3 regions of the Blastococcus sp. SYSU D00868 genome follow, and region 2 is predicted to be linked to each of the others. Evidence: predicted binding sites of a transcription regulator. Region 2 holds the regulator's gene; each other region holds the start of a gene.
The links. Region 2 encodes LexA, which represses DNA repair genes until DNA is damaged. Its sites were predicted from a motif close to TCGAACANNTGTTCGA; they were not measured.
Positions count from the first base shown of each region.

Region 1: the regulator LexA is predicted to act here: its motif matches at 2,913-2,928, upstream of ACI79F_RS09140 (DUF222 domain-containing protein).
Region 3: the regulator LexA is predicted to act here: its motif matches at 1,740-1,755, upstream of dnaB (replicative DNA helicase).

Region 1 is NZ_JBJGZO010000007.1:199,301-205,297, reverse strand. It holds gene ACI79F_RS09145 (glycosyltransferase) at 1-1,201, shown strand, start outside; gene ACI79F_RS09140 (DUF222 domain-containing protein) at 1,338-2,909, opposite strand; gene ACI79F_RS09135 (hypothetical protein) at 3,190-3,606, opposite strand; gene ACI79F_RS09130 (metalloregulator ArsR/SmtB family transcription factor) at 3,800-4,183, shown strand; gene arsB (ACR3 family arsenite efflux transporter) at 4,180-5,301, shown strand; gene ACI79F_RS09120 (arsenate reductase ArsC) at 5,298-5,708, shown strand; gene ACI79F_RS09115 (TetR/AcrR family transcriptional regulator) at 5,710-5,997, opposite strand, start outside.
Region 2 is NZ_JBJGZO010000003.1:2,405-8,401, forward strand. It holds gene ACI79F_RS03340 (vitamin B12-dependent ribonucleotide reductase) at 1-523, opposite strand, end outside; gene nrdR (transcriptional regulator NrdR) at 601-1,158, opposite strand; gene ACI79F_RS03350 (hypothetical protein) at 1,515-2,072, opposite strand; gene ACI79F_RS03355 (LysM peptidoglycan-binding domain-containing protein) at 2,183-2,719, opposite strand; gene lexA (transcriptional repressor LexA) at 3,027-3,806, shown strand; gene ACI79F_RS03365 (hypothetical protein) at 3,843-4,946, opposite strand; gene ACI79F_RS03370 (phosphatase PAP2 family protein) at 4,918-5,664, opposite strand; gene hflX (GTPase HflX) at 5,735-5,997, opposite strand, start outside.
Region 3 is NZ_JBJGZO010000008.1:80,907-86,903, forward strand. It holds gene ACI79F_RS09585 (single-stranded DNA-binding protein) at 1-465, shown strand, start outside; gene rpsR (30S ribosomal protein S18) at 504-740, shown strand; gene rplI (50S ribosomal protein L9) at 752-1,198, shown strand; gene dnaB (replicative DNA helicase) at 1,853-4,465, shown strand; gene ACI79F_RS09605 (DUF2235 domain-containing protein) at 4,615-5,685, opposite strand; gene ACI79F_RS09610 (fatty acid desaturase family protein) at 5,762-5,997, opposite strand, start outside.

The DNA of each region.
Region 1 (5,997 bases), on a different contig from region 2:
GCCGTTGCGCTTCTCCTCCACCGACGGCGGCGAGGTCGACGAGCGTGCCCGCTACGCCCGCTTCCGCCGGCGGACGTACCGGCCGGCGCCGGAGGGGCTGCGGGTGCTCGTCGTCGGCGAGCTGGCGTTCAACCCCGAGCGCGTGCTCGCCCTGGCCGCGCGGGGGCACGCCCTGACGGGCCTGTGGACGGCGTCCGGGCTGGGCGACAGCACGGTGGGGCCGCTGCCGTTCGGGCACGTCGCCGAGCTGGGGCCGGCGGTCGACCCCGCGGCGGGCGGGTGGCGGGAGGCGGTGCGGGAGCTGGCGCCCGACGTCGTCTGGGCGCAGCTGAACTGGCGCGCGGTACCGCTGGCGCACGCGGTCCGCTCGGCCTTCCCGGAGGTGCCGTTCGTCTGGCACTTCAAGGAGGCGCCGCAGCGCAGCGTCGTCCGCGGCGAGTGGCCGCTGCTCGCCGACCTGGTGACCGCGGCCGACGCCGCGCTGTTCTGCAGCGAGGAGGAGCGCGACTGGTTCGCCCTCGCCCTGGCCGGCCGGGTCGACCCGGGGCGCCTCGGCGTGCTGGACGGCGACCTGCCGCTGCGCGAGTGGTCGCAGGCACCGCTGTCACCGAAGCTGTCCGACGCCGACGGGCAGCCGCACACCGTCCTCGCCGGCCGGCCCGCGGGGCTCGACCTCGACTGGGTGCTGGCGCTGGCCCGCCGCGGGGTGCACACGCACCTGCACGGCCAGGTGCGCGCGCCCGGGGCGACGGGCTCGTGGACCTCGTGGCTGGACGAGGCGCTGGCCCGGGCGCCGGAGTTCGTGCACGTGCACCCGCCGGTCGGGCCCGAGGAGTGGGTGCCGGTGCTGTCCCGGTACGACGCCGGCTGGCTGCACCGCTTCGACAGCGCCAACGGCGGCGACCTGCGGCTGGCCAGCTGGGACGACCTCAACTCCCCCGCCCGCCTGCCGGTGTACCTGGCCGCGGGGCTGCCGATGCTGCAGCAGGCGAACCCGGGGTCGCTGGTCTCCGTCGAGCGGGTGCTGCGGGACGAGGGGACCGGGCTGCTGTTCCGGTCGGCCGACGAGGTCGCGGACCTCCTGGCCGCCGAGGTCCGCACCCGCGCCGGCGCGGCGGCCGCGCTGGCCGTCCGCGACCGGCACACCTTCGACGCCCACGCCGACCGGCTCGTCGAGCTCTTCCGCTCCGTCCTCCGCTGACCGGTCGCCCCACGGAGCTCTCGCCGATGGGGCGACACGTCGACATGACGGCACGTCGCCGTGGCGGCACGTCGCCGTGGCGCCATGACCGCATCGCGACATGTCGGCGCTCCCGTCGCGCTGGCTGTCGTCGCGCTCAGAAAGGTGGGTCACCGGGCGCCTCGGGGGGCCGCCACGAGGTGCCGGCCAGTCCGTGCCGGATCAGCCGGAGGATGCCCGGGTACGGCTTGCTCCCGGCTCGGCGGTGGGGCGGCTCGGGCGGCTCGGGCGGCTCGGGCGGCTCGGGCGGCTCGGGCCGTTCGGCTCGCTCGGGCGGCGGTCGCAGGCCGGGTGGCCGGGTCGTGCGGGTGACCCCGGACGGGGTGGTGACCAGCAGCGTCCCGTCGTCGGTCATCTCGAAGCGCCATCCGCGGGCGAAGGTCTTCAGCCGGTGGTGGCCGCGGCACAGGCAGCACAGGTTCGCGCAGTCGGTCGGCCCGCCGCAGGCGTGCGGGACCACGTGGTCGGCGTCGGCCCAGCCGACCCGCTGCCCGCAGTTGGGGAACCGGCAGGTGCGGTCGCGGGTGTGCACGAACCGCTGCTGCGCGGCCGTCGGCGAGTAGGCGTCCGTGGCCGGCGGCCGGTCCAGCACCGCGCACGAGCAGGCCGCACCCGGGTGGTCGGGGCAGCCGCGGCGGGCCAGCCGGCGCAGCTGCTCCAGCGTGGCGGTGGCCAGCAGCGCGCCGTCGTCCCCGGTCACCCCGACCGTGACCGACCCGCCCTCGGGCGGTTGCACGCCCAGGGCGTCGAGGCGGCGGAGCAGCTCCCGGAGGTGGGCGGCCGTGATCGACAGCCCACTGACCTCCCCGGCCTCGGTGCTCTCCCCGGTGAGCGCACCCAGCGGGGCGGTGATCCGCAGATCGGCGGTCACCGGCGGCCGGCCGGTGTCCCAGACCCGCAGCACCGTGTCGACGAAGGCCCGGGTGCGCAGCTGCCCGATCGGTCGCTCGTCCCCGTCGGCCTTCAGCATCCCGGCCAGCTGGTCGACCACGTCGTGACAGGCGGCGGCCTCGTCCGCGGGCAGGTCCACGGCGAGGGTCGCCATGCCCTCCCGCGGGGAGGGGTAGACCCGCACGTCCGCGGCCTTCTCGGCCTCCTGACGCCGTTCGTCGACGCCGTCGGCGTCGAACTCCGCCAGCAGCGCCTCGGCCCGCTCGCGCAGCCTGCGGATCGACAGGTCGACAGCCTCCGGCAGCACGACGGCCTCCACGCGGCGGGCCAGGCCCGGGTCGGCGTGCTCGAGCACCTCGGCCAGCACCCTCGCCCGCGGCTCGTCGAGCACACCGGCGGCCAGCGCACCCCACGTGCTCGGCAGGGCCTCCCGGTAGGTCCGGGCCCGCACCGCCAGCTTCCGCGCGGTGCCCGGACCGCAGTTGAGGACCGTGGCCAGTTCTGCGGGGAAGAACTCGGACACCCCCGGCAGGCGCTCCGCCGCCGTCCAGGACCCCCGCCCACCCCGGCGACCGGCCGGCGGGTCGTCGGTGTCCGGCGACGCGTCCGCCAGCGCCAGGACCAGCTCCGCCTCGTAGGCGGCGATCATCGCCTTCTGCGCCGCCAGGAGCTGCAGCTCGGTCGCCACCTGCTCCGGGGACAGCAGCTCCACGGGCAGGCGCGGCACCAGGACCATGACCCCCTCGGCGAGGGACTCCCCGGCGACCGCTGCCCGCATGGCCCGAACATACGTTCGAGGTACGACAGTTTCTGCAGCTCATCGGGTCGGCGCTCGAAGTCGACGGACACGGGGATGCGGCGGGGGCACGCGCAGATCCAGACAGCCGATGCGGGACGGAGCCGTCGTACGGGCGCGCCGGAGCAACGAGCCATCGCGCGAGCCCGCCGGAGCCACGAGCGGCCGCGCGATCGTCCGGCCGGGGCCAGAAGCCCGGGGTGCTCGACCCTGCGAGGGGTCGGCGGCCCAGGCGTCCCCCGGGGGCTGCGGGGCGGCCGGACTACGTCGTCGTCACGGGCGGCTCGGCGCCCTCGGGGCCGTCCTCCAGCCCGTCGTCCTGCCGGTCTGGCACCCGCCCACGCAGGCGGACCCGCGGCAGGTGGACCGGGGGCAGACGCAGGTGCGGCGGACGCAGACGCGGCGCGCGGAGGCGCGGGATGCCGACGTGCGGCACGTGCAGGTGCGGCACCTCGACGCGCGGCAGGCGGGGGCGCCGGGGGCGACGGTGCGCACCCTGCCACGCGGCGACCAGTGCCGCGGCCTGCCGGCGGCGCTCCGCCTCCTCCCGGCGCACCGCCGCAGCACGCGCCCGGCGGGCGGCACGCTCCGCGCGGGCGGTGTTGCTCCTGGCCAGCCAGACGACGAGCGCGGTCAGCGCGGCGAAGCCGGTGACCGCGACGACTGCCCACCACCACATGACGGCCCCTCCTCTGAGGCCGTCGCGCGGCACCGACCGCGGGGCGCGCGACGATGCACGAACGATCCCGCGCCGGCGGCCCCACGGCCAGCACCCCCATCCCGCGACTCCGCCGACGCGCCCGGACGGGGCCCGCACTCGAAGCCATAGACGGATGTCGATACGATGAGCGTCGATGTCTGGAGGAGGACCCGTGGACGACGCCCGCTGCACCCCGGCCGACGGCACCGCCATGAGCGCCGACCGCGCCGCCGAGGTGGCCGCGCTGCTCAAGGCCCTGGCCGACCCCGTGCGACTGCGGCTGGTCAGCCTCATCGCCTCCACCGGGAGCGGCGAGGCGTGCGTCTGCGACCTCAACGCCGCCTTCGAGCTCACCCAGGCCACGGTGAGCCACCACCTCAAGGTGCTGCAGACCGCCGGCGTGCTCGACCGGGAGAAGCGCGGTGTGTGGGCCTACTACCGGGTCCGCCCGGAGGCACTGGCCGCGGTCGCCGACGTCTTCAGCTCGCCGAGCCTGGCCGGGACGAGCCCGGCCCTCGCCGGCTCGAGCCCCACCCTCGCCGGGACGACGGCGTGAGCGACGTCGTCGGCGAGACCGCCCGCGCGAGTGCCGAGGCGCCGGTCCTGCAGCGGCTGTCCACCCTCGACCGGTTCCTGCCGGTCTGGATCCTCGCGGCGATGGCCGGCGGCCTCCTCCTCGGCCGGCTCGTCCCCGGCCTGGACGACGCCCTCGACGCCGTCCGCGTCGGCGAGGTCAGCCTGCCGATCGCGATCGGGCTGCTGCTGATGATGTACCCGGTGCTGGCGAAGGTCCGGTACTCCGAGCTGGACCGGGTCACCGGTGACCGCCGGCTGCTCGTCGCCAGCCTGGTGCTCAACTGGCTCCTCGGCCCGGCGCTCATGTTCGCCCTGGCCTGGCTGCTGCTGCCCGACCTGCCCGAGTACCGCACCGGCCTGGTGATCGTCGGCCTGGCCCGCTGCATCGCCATGGTGCTGATCTGGAACGACCTCTCCTGCGGCGACCGCGAGGCGGCCGCCGTCCTGGTCGCGATCAACTCGGTGTTCCAGATCGTCGCCTTCGCCGCGCTCGGCTGGTTCTACCTGCAGGTGCTGCCCGGCTGGCTGGGCCTGGAGACGACGTCGGCGGAGTTCAGCTTCTGGGCGATCCTGCTCAGCGTCCTGGTCTTCCTCGGCATCCCCCTGGTCGCGGGCTTCGTCACCCGCACGATCGGCGAGCGCACCCACGGCCGCGAGCACTACGAGTCGCGCGTCCTGCCGCGGATCGGCCCCATCGCGCTCTACGGGCTGCTGTTCACGATCGTCATGCTCTTCGCGCTGCAGGGCGAGGCGATCACCTCCCGCCCGTGGGACGTCGCCCGGATCGCGCTGCCGCTGCTCGCCTACTTCGCGCTGATGTTCGGCGGGTCGTTCCTGCTGGGGATGCGGCTGCGGCTGGGCTACGCGAAGACGACGACGCTCGCCTTCACCGCCGCGGGCAACAACTTCGAGCTCGCCATCGCCGTCGCCATCGGCACCTTCGGCGTCACCAGCGGCCAGGCGCTGGCCGGGGTGGTGGGCCCGCTCATCGAGGTGCCGGTCCTGGTCGCGCTGGTCTACGTGGCGCTCCGGGCCGGCCGCCGCTTCTTCCCCGGCGACCCGACCGTCCCCACCACCACCGCGAGGAGCGCCCGATGACCCGACCCAGCGTGCTGTTCGTCTGCGTGCACAACGCCGGCCGCTCGCAGATGGCCGCCGGCTGGCTGCGCACGCTGGCCGGGGACGCCGTCGAGGTCCGCTCCGCCGGGTCGCTGCCCGCCGACGAGGTCAACCCCGCCGCCGTGCAGGCCATGGCCGAGGCCGGCATCGACATCACCGACCAGCGCCCGAAGGTGCTCACGACCGACGCGGTCGAGGCCTCCGACGTCGTCGTCACCATGGGCTGCGGCGACGCCTGCCCGGTCTTCCCCGGCAAGCGCTACCTCGACTGGGCGCTCGACGACCCGGCCGGCCGGGGCGTCGAGGCCGTGCGCCCGATCCGCGACGAGATCGAGCGGCGGATCCGCGGCCTGCTGGCCGAGCTCGGGGTGCCGGCCACCGCCTGAGTCAGGCGCAGATCCCCGAGCAGGCCATCCGCGCCAGCCAGCGGCCGACCGCCGCCGGGTCGTCCGCGTCGACCGAGCGCAGCGGCGCCAGCGAGGTCGCCTGGACGACGGCCAGCGCGATCCACTCCTCGGCCTCCTCGGTGCCCACCCCCGGCCGCAGCTCCCCGGCCTCCGCCGCGCGGACGACGAACGGGCGGATCAGCGCGGCCGCCCGCTCCCGTTCCCGCCCGGACCGCAGTGCCATGTAGCCGGCCAGGCTCTCGTCGCCGGCGGCCAGGTGCGCGCCCAC
Region 2 (5,997 bases):
GGATCGAGTCCATCTCGTCGTCGACGGCGAGGATGAAGCAGGCGCTGACCTGCTGCGGCGCGGCGGTGCCGACGTTGAACCAGACGGGGCTGTTGAAGCTGAAGTACTGGTGCAGCAGCATCCAGGTCAGCTCGTGCTCGAAGACCTCGGCGTCGCCCTCGGTGGCGAAGTAGCCGTGCTCGCGGCCGGCCGCGCCGTAGGTGAGCACCACCCGGTCGATGAGCTGGCGCAGGCTGGTCTCGCGCTGCGGCGTGCCGACGGCACCGCGGAAGTACTTCGTGGTGACGATGTTGGTGGCGTTGATGCTCCACTCGGCGGGGAACTCGACGCCACGCTGCTCGAAGTTGATCGAGCCGTCCCGCCAGTTGGTCATGACGACGTCGCGACGCTCCCAGGTCACCTCGTCGTACGGGTGCACCCCGGCGGTCGTGAAGACCCGCTTGACCTTCAGGCCCTTCCCCCGCGCCGGCGCCTTGGCGGCGCGACGCGTCCGGCCCGACAGGCGGTCCTCGGTCTCGGTCACTGAGCTCTCCCTCTGGTTGTGGCTGGCGGCTGGGGAAGAGAGCCGCGCTCTGTTCTATCGGGTGGTGCTGACAGTTCTCAGGTGACGGCGGCGCTGCCGTCGGACGAGTTCGAGCCCCGGGTCCCGCCCCGGCGGCGGCCGGCGGGCGGCTCCGGGTGCATGCCGGGCAGCGGCAGGGTCCCGGCGGTGAGGTGCCGGGCCCGCAGCTCGCTGATCTCCTTCTCGAAGTCCTCGAGCGAGGTGAAGGCCCGGTAGACGCTCGCGAAGCGGAGGTAGGCGACCTCGTCGAGCTCGCGGAGCGGGCGGAGGATCGCCAGCCCGACCTCGTGGGCGGGCACCTCGGCCGCGCCGGTCGCCCGGATCGCGTCCTCCACCTGCTGGGCGAGCTTCTGCAGCTGGTCCTCGTCGACCGGCCGGCCCTGGCAGGCGCGGCGCACGCCGGCGACGACCTTGCTCCGGTTGAACGGCTCGCTCACGCCGCTGCGCTTGACGACGGCGAGCACCGCCTCCTCCACCGTGGTGAAGCGGCGGCCGCAGGCGGGGCAGGACCGGCGGCGGCGCGTCGTCGCGCCCTCGTCGGCCTCCCGGGTCTCGATGACCCGGCTGTCCGGGTTGTGGCAGAAGGGACAGCGCACGGCGGTTCCTCCTCCCCCGGTCCGCACCCCTGCCCCGGCCCGCTCCGCGAGCGACGCCGGGCGCCCGCCGGGGCCCTCTGTGGACCCTCCTGGGGACAACCGGTGCACATCCCGGGGAGGAGCTGAGGACGCCCTGTGGACGGACTTACAGCGGTGCAACTACTAGATGTAGGGGAACCCTAGGTCCGGCTCCACTAGATGTGCAAGCGCAACGCGGCGTGGCGTGTTCCCCTGCAACACGCTCGTGACCAGCGGCGGTCAGACACACCAGCCGTCACACGGACACGCCGACGGCGACCGCGCGCAGCGTGCGCGACGGCCCTCCAGCGGTGTATGGCGTGTCGGCTCGCGGGGCGTCAGCAGGACGCGGCGGAGGTGCGCCGCGACCACGCGGCGACGTCCTCCACCCGGATGGGCCGGGTGAGCAGGTCGGCGGCCGGCGGGCCGGCGAGGGTGTCGTCGGCGCGGTGGCGACCGGCGCCCGCGGGGGCGCGGTGACGGCCCGGGGCCGCCGCGGCGTCGGCGCAGCGGACCGCCGGCAGCTCGGCGGTGAGGTCGCTGGCGTGCCGACGTCGCCGCCCGGCGGCGCGGCCGGCCGGACCGGTCGCCAGCAGCCCGCGGAGCTCGGCGCGGCTCATCACGACCGTCTCCGCGGGTGGCGGCGCCGCGGCCGGCGCGGGTGCGGCCCCCGCCGGGACCGCGTCCCGCTCGGGCAGCCGGACCGCGGGCAGCTCCACCCACCGCTCCTGCCGGTGGCCGCCCTGGCCGACGCGCACCTGCGCCTGACATCCGCCGGCCTCGTCGTGCCGCCAGCCGAGGACGGCGCCGGGCACCCAGGAGCCCGCCACGAACACCTCGGCGTCGAGGGGCTGGGCGATGGTGACCGCTGCTCGGCCGCGCACGTCTACTGGCACGAGCGAGACGGTAGGTCGGCTCCCCCGCTCCTCCCGGGCAGGACGCCGCCCCGAGGGTTGACGAAGATCGCGCTCCCGAATCGTGGATGTCGCGACCCGGCGCGCCGCGGTCACGGGACCTCGAGCACCTGGCCGGCCACGACGACGGCGCCCTCGAGGTCGTTGAGCCGTTCGATCGCGTCGACGACGGCCCGCACGTCCTCGCCCGGGTCGGCCACCGCCGTGGCGATCGACCACACGGTGTCCCCCGGCTGGACGACGACGCTGCTGCCCCCGGCCAGCTCCAGCTCCCCGCCGGGACCGAGCAGTGCCGACAGCACGAGGAAGGCGAGGGCGGCCACGCCGAGGGCGAGCGCCCCGAGGACGCACCTCCCGCGCCGGGTCAGCCGGACCGGCGACCGCACCGGCCGCGGCCGCGACGCCCCGGCGGGACGGCCGGGGCCCGGACGCGCGGGGCGCACCTCCAGGCGCACCGGTCGCGCCCCGGGACGGACCGCGTCCCGGCGCAGCGGCGGGGCGCCGGCCACCGGCCCCGCCGCGCGGACCGCCGGACGGCCGCCCGCGCGCTCGCCCAGCGGGCGCACCGGGCCGGCCACCCGCAGCCCCGTGCCCCGCTGCCCCGCGGGGACCCCGCCCGACCCGTCCACGCCCCATCCGGGGACCGCCGCCCCGCGCGCCCTGCCAGCCACCCAGCGCCTCCTCCGCCACCGCCCGCGGCCGCACCCGCGGGTTCGAACAGCCGTTCGATCCGAACGTCTGTGCGATGTCTACCGCACCGGGCCGACAGGATCGACCCGACACGAGCGGATTTCGAACATGTGTTTGAGGACGGCGCCCCGACGCGCTACCGTCCGACTGGGCACCACCGCCGGACGGCGGCCGCGGCACGGACACGGCAGGCGGCCACGGGGGTGGACGGACGAGCCGTGGCGACACGGCCGGCGAGGAGGAGACGTGGCGGGCACGAGCGGGACGTCGGGGGGACGCGGCGGGTCGCGCCGCGCGGGCGGCACGACGACCGGGCCGACGCCGGCCGTGGCCAGGGAGGTGCGGACCTTCCCGGACCGGGGCGAGGCGGGCGACGGGCTGACCCAGCGGCAGCGCCGCGTGCTGGAGGTCATCCGCGACTCCATCGACCGCCGCGGCTACCCGCCGTCGGTGCGCGAGATCGGCGAGGCCGTGGGCCTGTCCTCGGCCTCCTCGGTGGCCCACCAGCTCTCCGTCCTGCAGAAGAAGGGCTGGCTGCGGCGCGACCCGAACCGCCCCCGGGCCCTCGACGTGCGGCTCCCCGGCGAGATCGCGGCCGCCACCGGCGCGACCGCCGCCCCGCCGCCGGTGGCCGAGGACACGGCGAGCCCCGCGCCGACCTACGTGCCGCTGGTCGGCCGCATCGCCGCCGGTGGCCCGGTGCTGGCCGAGCAGGCCGTGGAGGACGTCTTCCCGCTGCCCCGCGAGCTGGTCGGCGAGGGCACCCTCTTCATGCTGAAGGTCACCGGTGACTCGATGATCGAGGCGGCGATCTGCGACGGCGACTGGGTCGTCGTGCGGCAGCAGCCGACCGCCGAGAACGGCGAGATCGTCGCCGCGATGATCGACGGCGAGGCGACGGTGAAGACCTACAAGCGCAAGGACGGGCACGTGTGGCTGCTGCCGCACAACCCCGCCTACGAGCCGATCCCCGGCGACGACGCGACCGTCCTCGGCCGCGTGGTCACCGTCCTGCGGCGCGTCTGACCCCGGCTCCGGCGGGCCGCCCGCGGCCGCGCCGGGTCAGGGGCGGGGCGCCCCGCCGGGGGGCGCGCCGCGGCGGCGGAACCGGCCGAGCAGCCAGACGACCAGGGTGGCCACCACGACGGCGACCGCGCCCGCGGCCGCCGGGGAGACGCCGTCGTCGGACCCGGTGAGCACGTCGTCGAGGGAGCCGTCCGGCGCGCCCGTGGCGCCGGACGCCGCGGTCCCCGCCGGCACCGGGACGACGGTGACCGCGCTGGGCAGCCCCTCGCTGGCCACCACGAGCGAGGCGCCGTCGGCGGAGAAGCTGATCGCCTCCCCCTGCGGCGACTCCGGCAGCGCGATCCGCGTGGGCTCCGCCGCCAGCGCGCCGGCCACGTCCGACCCGGCCAGCGGCCACACGTACGCGTCGGTGTAGGTGCGCAGCGCCAGCGCCGAGCCGTCGGCCGCGACCGCTCCCCCGGTGACGAGCAGCTGGCCGGCGCGGCCGACCGGCCCGCCGGGGGTGCCGGTGAGGGTCAGGTCCACCGAGGCCACCTCGACCAGGCCCACGGTGCCGGCCTCCTCGAGCGCGGCCACCGGCCGGTAGACGTCGCTGGAGCCGAGCACCTCCTTGGTCACGATGTAGGGCGTGCCGTCGGGGGCGAGCAGCAGGGCCTCGGCGTCGTGGGGCCCGTCGGGATAGGTGAGCCGGTACACCGCGGTGGAGCCGTCCGGGCGGAGGGCGAGCAGCGCGACCGTCGACCGGTTGCCGGTGTTGTCGCCGGTGTCGGCGAGCCAGACCGTCCCGTCGCCGCCGACCGCGAGGTCCTCGGGGTCGTAGGGGTCCACGGCGGCGGTGTGCACGCCGGTGACCCGGCACGTGGGGTCGACGACGTGCACGGCGACCTGGTCACCGCCGTCGTTGATGGCCAGCATCGTGCCGTCGGCGCCGACCACGAGCCCGGACAGCTCCGTCAGGCCCGGATCGGTGATCTCGCACTGCACGACCGGGTCGGGGGCGGCCTCCGCGCGCGCGGCCGGGGCGGTGACCGCGGAGGCGGCGAGCGGGCCGGCGGTCAGGACCGCGACGGTCAGCGCGGCCTGCGCCGGGAACCGCGCCGTCCGCGCGCGGTCACGACAACAGACGGCCTGCTCGGGCACCCACCCAGCGTGACAGGACCTTCGCGTCCAGCGCGTGAACCACGCCCAACAGCACGACGCCCACGGCCGCCCCCACCACGGCGTCGCTCAGCCAGTGGAAGTCCAGCGCGATCATGGCCAGCGCGCACAGCACCGGCCCGACCACCGCCAGGCCCCAGAAGAGGCGCTGCAGCCACGGCGCGAGGCCGTACTGCACCGCCTGCCACCGGGCGACGCCCCACAGCAGCACCGCGTTGGCCAGGTGCCCGGAGGGGAAGGACTGGCCGTCGGGGTGGTGCAGGAAGTCGCCGGCGTGCCCGGGGGCGGTCCGCCCGATCGCGTACTTGAGGCTGTACACCGCGACCGTCAGCAGGACGAGCGCGACGACCACCCGCAGCAGCGGGCGCAGCGTGCGCTGGCGCACGGCGAGCGTTCCGACCAGGGCGACGAGGACGACCAGCACGGTCCCCCGCCCGCCGATCTGGGTCACCCAGTACAGCGGGTCGTAGGCGGCCGAGTCACGCAGCCCCCAACCGCCGACCGTGTCCGAGACCCAACCGTCGACGTCGCGGGTGAGGCCGTGGAGGAGCAGGTCGACCGTGAGGAGGGTGCCGACGACGAGCGCCGCGACCAGCGCCCACCACGGCGGCCGGCCGGTCGACACGACGGGCGGGTGCTCGGGCACCGGACGCCCGCCGGACGGGGCGCCCGGCGACCGTCGCACCACGCCACTGGTCACCGGGTCACGGTACCGGCGCCGTGACCGACCCGTGACCTGGGCGGGTCGACGGGCGCGGCGCGCCGCCCGGTCAGGCGACCGGGACGGCGTACCCGTCCAGCGCCGCGGCGAGGCCGCCGTCGACGCGCGCGGTCAGCCGGGTGCCGCCCGCCTCGTGGCTCTCGCTGAGCACCTCGCCGTCGCGGTGGACCCGGGCGACGAGGTCGCCGCGGTCGTAGGGCACCAGGACGTCGACCTCGGTGTCCGGGTGCGGCAGCCGGGCGGCGACGATCTCGCGGAGCCGGTCGATCCCCTCGCCCGTCCGGGCCGACACCCACACCGCGCCGGGCAGCG
Region 3 (5,997 bases), on a different contig from region 2:
GTCATCGGCAACCTGACCTCCGACCCGGAGCTGCGGTTCACGCCGTCGGGTGCCGCGGTCGCCAACTTCACCGTCGCCTCCACCCCGCGGACGTTCGACCGTCAGTCGCAGGAGTGGAAGGACGGCGAGGCGCTCTTCCTGCGCTGCAACGTGTGGCGGCAGGCGGCGGAGAACGTCGCCGAGTCCCTCACCCGCGGCTCGCGGGTCATCGTCTCCGGTCGCCTCAAGCAGCGCTCCTTCGAGACGAAGGAGGGCGAGAAGCGCACCGTCGTCGAGCTCGAGGTCGACGAGGTGGGCCCCTCGCTGCGCTACGCCACCGCGAAGGTCACCAAGGCCCAGCGCGGCGAGGGTGGCGGCGGCTTCGGCGGCGGCGGTGGCGGCGGTTTCGGTGGCGGTGGCGGCGGCGGTGGCGCGAGCGACCCGTGGTCGACGCCCGCCGGCCCGTCCGACGAGCCGCCCTTCTGATCCTCATTCCCTGATCCACGTCGTACCTGGAGAACCCAGTGCCCAAGCCCCCCGTGCGCAAGCCCAAGAAGAAGGTCTGCCAGTTCTGCAAGGACAAGGCGACCTACGTCGACTACAAGGACACGACCCTGCTGCGGAAGTTCATCTCCGACCGCGGCAAGATCCGTGCCCGCCGCGTCAGCGGCAACTGCAGCCAGCACCAGCGTGACGTCGCGACGGCCGTGAAGAACAGCCGCGAGATGGCGCTGCTGCCCTACACCTCCACGGCGCGCTGACCATGAGCACGATGAAGCTGATCCTGACGCAGGAGGTCACCGGTCTCGGGTCCTCCGGCGACACCGTCGAGGTCAAGGGCGGCTACGGCCGCAACTACCTCCTGCCCCGCGGGCTGGCCATCGTCGCCACCCGCGGTGCCGAGAAGCAGGTGGACTCGCTCCGCCGGGCCCGTGCCGCCCGCGACGTGCGCAGCCTCGAGGAGGCGCAGGCCGTGGCCGGCCGCCTCGGTGGCCTGACCGTCCGCGTGCCGGCCCGCGCCGGTGAGGGCGGCCGCCTGTTCGGCCGCGTCACCACCGCCGACGTCGCCGCCGCGGTCACCGCGGCCGGCGGCCCGGAGCTGGACCGTCGTCGCATCGAGCTGCCCAGCAGCATCAAGACGACCGGCCAGCACAAGGTCACCGTCCGGATCCACCCCGAGGTGGCCTCCGAGCTGACGATCGACGTCGTCGCGGCCTGACACCCGCAGCACCCCACGAGGGGCGTCGGACTCCGGTCCGGCGCCCCTCGTGGCGTTCCCGGGGCGTTGACAGGGCGCTGCGCCCCGCTCCGGGCCCGCGGCACGCCCCGCCGCGCCCCCCGCGCCCCGACCCGTGCCACGGGCGCTGTGCGCCGCACGACCGTCCGGCGGCCGGATCGGGTCGTGGCCGCACACCGCTCGTGACGTCCGGCTCTTGTGGACGACGACCCGCCGGTGGGGCGCCTGGGACGGGTGCGCCGGGCGGGCGACACGCCGGGGGACGACACGGCGAGTTCTCCCGGATTTCTCCCGTCCACACCCGGTGTGTCGTCCCTGCGCTGGTCAGCCGCGGGATACGCGCCCGAGCGCGTCGCCGTCCCCCGCTGTCTCCACATGTCGACACGCCTGTGTCCACCGACTTGTCCACAAGTTGTGCAGAACGGGGCCCACAGCGGTGATGGACGGACCGGTCCGCCGTTCCTAACGTCCTCTTCGCCTGCCCGTCCGGCCCGAACTGTCGGTGGCCGCCGGTAGGAACGTCTCGAACAAGCGTTCGAGACAGGTGGACGACGTCCTGGTGCTTCCCCCACCAGGCCCCGGCTCAGCGGCCGGGGCCTGTGACGGGGTGCGCCGGAGAGTGGATGGAGGACTGACGTGGCGGTGGCCGACGACTTCAGCCGGCCGCAGGCGACGGCGCCGGAGTACGACCGGCAGCCGCCGCAGGACGTCCAGGCGGAGCAGTCGGTGCTCGGCGGGATGCTGCTGAGCAAGGACGCGATCGCCGACGTCGTCGAGCAGTTGCACAGCGCCGACTTCTACCGGCCGGCGCACCAGATCATCTTCGACTGCATCCTCGACCTCTACGGCCGGGGCGAGCCCGCGGACGCGATCACCGTCGCCGCCGAGCTCAACCGCACCGACCAGCTGTCGAAGATGGGCGGCGCGGTCTACCTGCACACGCTGATCGCCTCGACGCCCACCGCGGCCAACGCCGGCTACTACGCCGCGATCGTGGCCGAGCAGGCCGTGCTGCGGCGGCTGGTCGAGGCCGGCACGCGCGTCGTCCAGCTGGGCTACGGCGCGGCCGGCGGGCGGGGCGACGTCGACGACATCGTCGACCGCGCCCAGCAGGAGATCTACGACGTCACCGAGAAGCGGATGAGCGAGGACTACTCGCGGCTCGAGGACATCCTCCAGCCGACGATGGACGAGCTCGACGCCATCGCCAGCCGCGGCGGGGTCAGCCGCGGCGTGCCGACCGGAATCCGCGACCTCGACGAGCTCACCAACGGCCTCCAGGCCGGTCAGATGGTCGTCATCGCCGCCCGTCCCGGTGTCGGCAAGGCCCTGGCGCTCGACACCCCCATCGCGACGCCGACCGGGTGGACGACGATGGGCGAGATCGCGATCGGCGACCGCGTGCTCGGCTCCGACGGCCGGCCGACGACGGTGGTCGCGGCGACCGAGGTGATGACCGGCCGGCCCTGCTATGAGGTGCACTTCTCCGACGGCTCCGTGATCGTCGCCGACGCCCAGCACCAGTGGCTCACCGAGACCCGCGCCAGCCGGAAGTCGGCGCAGGCGGCCCGCAGCGGCTACAACGGGTACCGCAGCCAGCAGACCTTCGCCGAGGTGCGCACCACCGAGGAGATCGCCCGCACCGTCCGGTGCGCGACCCGGGACGCCCGGCTCAACCACTCGGTGACCAACGCAGCCCCGCTGGACCTGCCCGAGGCCGACCTGCCGCTGCCGCCGTACGCGCTGGGCGTCTGGCTCGGCGACGGCACCTCGGCCGCGGCCCAGTTCACCAGCGCCGACCCCGAGATCGCCGTGTACATCGAGGCCGAGGGGCTCGTTGCCGAGCCGACGGGCACCGACCGGCGGTACTCGCTCCGGCTGCCGCAGGCCGAGGTCGCCGCCCGCCCGTGCCCGATCTGCGGCGAGCTGTTCGTGCCGCGGACGTCGCAGGTGCAGACCTGTGGCAAGACGTGCGGTGGGCGGCTGCGCGCCGGCGGCGGCGTCGGTCGCCAGGCGACCTGCCCGGACTGCGGCGGGCCGTCGTCCGGCCTCGCCCAGTGCCAGGCCTGCCGGGACGACCACGGCACCGTGAAGGCGCTCCTGCGCGGCCTCGGGGTGCTCGGCGACAAGCACATCCCCGTCGCCTACCTGCGGGCCTCGGTGGCCCAGCGGCGGGCACTGCTGGCGGGTCTGCTCGACACCGACGGCACCGTGGCCCCCAGCGGGGTCGTGCAGTTCGGGGTCACCAGCCGGCGGCTGGCCGAGGACACCCGCGAGCTGATCGCGAGCCTCGGGCACCGGGTGCGGATGACCACCAAGCGCGTGAAGGGCCGCAGCGAGGAGTCCTCGACCTGCTACACGCTGACCTTCAGCACCGACGACGAGGTCTTCCGCCTCGAGCGCAAGAAGCTGCTGCACAAGGAGCGGGGGGCCCGCACGTTCACCGCGCGGGGCAGCCGGTTCATCACCGACGTCCGCCCGATCGCGAGCGTGCCGGTGCGCTGCATCCAGGTCGACGCGGCCGACTCGCTGTTCCTGGCCGGCCGCAGCTTCATCCCGACCCACAACTCGACGCTGGGCCTGGACATCGCGCGTTCAGCGGCGATCAAGCACCACATGGCGACGGTCATCTTCTCGCTCGAGATGAGCAAGCACGAGATCACCATGCGTCTGCTGTCGGCCGAGGCCAAGGTGCCGCTGCACCACATGCGCGCCGGCACGCTGTCGGACGAGGACTGGTCGAAGCTGGCCCGCCGGATGGGTGAGGTGGCCGACGCCCCGCTCTACATCGACGACTCGCCCAACATGACGATGATGGAGATCCGAGCCAAGGCGCGGCGTCTCCGCCAGCGGAACGACCTGAAGCTCGTGGTCATCGACTACCTGCAGCTGATGACGTCGGGCAAGCGGGTGGAGAGCCGCCAGCAGGAGGTCTCCGAGTTCTCCCGTGCACTCAAGCTCCTCGCCAAGGAGATCGAGTGCCCGGTCATCGCGATGTCGCAGCTGAACCGTGGGTCCGAGCAGCGGCAGGACAAGAAGCCGATGCTCTCCGACCTTCGCGAATCGGGCTCGATCGAGCAGGACGCCGATATGGTGATGATGATCCACAGAGAAGACATGTACGAGAAGGAGTCGCCGCGGGCCGGCGAGGCCGACATCATGCTGGTGAAGCACCGTAACGGCCCGACGGCCAACGTCACGGTCGCTTTTCAGGGCCACTACAGCCGCTTCGTGGACATGGCCAACTGACCCCGGCGCCCTCTCGACCCTAGGCCCGCAGCGTGCGATCGCTGCGGGCCTCGGTCGTTCTCGGGTGTCAGTCCCCCGCGCGCAGCAGCGGCAGCGGGTTCCCGTGCGCCGCGGCCGGGGCCACACACACAGCAGCTGGTCCCACCCGGTCAGAGCAGCGACCGCACCCACGGCTCGAGGTGCGGGTTGCGCGGCTCGTACGGCGGCCGGCCGGTCCCCCACCGGCGCAGCACGCCGTCGTCCAGGGTCTCCGCGACGGCCTCGCGGACCGGGCGCAGCAGCGTGCGGTTCCCCGGCAGGAGGCCGGTGAGCCGGCCGAGCAGGCCCCGGGACCAGTCGTCGATCCGGCCCTGCCACTCGTCCCCGGTGGGCGCCGGCCGGGGCGGGTCGACCACCAGCCCGGCCTCGACCGCCCGCCCGACGACCCACTCGCGGGTCACGACCGACAGCGGGTTGCGCCGCTGCGGCTCCCTCGTCCCCCCGCCGCCGACGTTGGTGTGCCCGCCCACGAACCAGCGCTGCTCCACCGTGGTGGGGTGGCCGGGGATCGGGACGGGCACGCTGGTCCACATCGTCGGTTCGAACCACCCGCGGTGCTCGTCGACGGCGACCGCGTGGCAGGCGACGTCCACCAGGCCGCTCAGGTTGGTGTCGTGGAACTGGTAGCGGCGGCGGGTGAGCCAGCGCCCCAGCCCCCCGGGGATGCCGAGCGCGCCGACGGTGTCGAAGACGCCCAGGAAGCGGATCCGCACCAGCCGCGAGGAGGCGAGGACGAGCTCGTCCTCGGCGGTGCGCGGCCGCCGCTCGCCGGCCTGCATCTCGCGCAGCCCCGGGGCGGAGGTGTCGCGGTAGCGCCGGAAGACGGCCTCGGCGGGGAGGTCCTCGGCGCGGATCAGCCCGCACTTGGCGATCATCCCGGCGAGGCTGCGCGCGGTGAACGCCCCCCGGCTGTACCCGATGAGGAAGATCCGGTCGTCGTCGGAGGCCCACCGCTCCGCCAGGAAGGCGTAGGCGCGGCGGATGTTCTCGTCCACCCCGACGCCGAAGGCGCCGCCGACGAGGCGGTCGGACACCCCCGTGCCGACGCCGCGGACGTAGCACTTCTCCTGGCGCACCCCCGGCGCCTCGTCGGGCACCCGGTTGCAGACCTGCACGACGTTGGTGTGCGCGTTGCTGTCGCTCCACGTGCCGTCGAGGAAGGCGGCGAGGTTCCGCGGCATCGGACGATCGAACACCCGCGGCCCGGGACGTGGGGCGTCCCGGGCCGCGGGTGTCCGGCGGATCGGTGGTGCGGCGTCAGGCGGCCATCTCGGCCAGCTGCAGCCGGCGGCGGGTGACCTTCGAGCCGGTCGACATCCGCCACAGCTTGACCAGCTGCTGCGGCAGGTTCTTCACGGTCGTGTTGTCCAGCCACCCGTTCGGCAGCGACAGCCGGAAGATCTTGTGCCAGGCCGAGTACACCTGCTCGTACATCGGCGCCGAGTGGTAGTTCAGGCCGTACTCGTCGAACAGGGCCTTCACCTTCGGTGCGA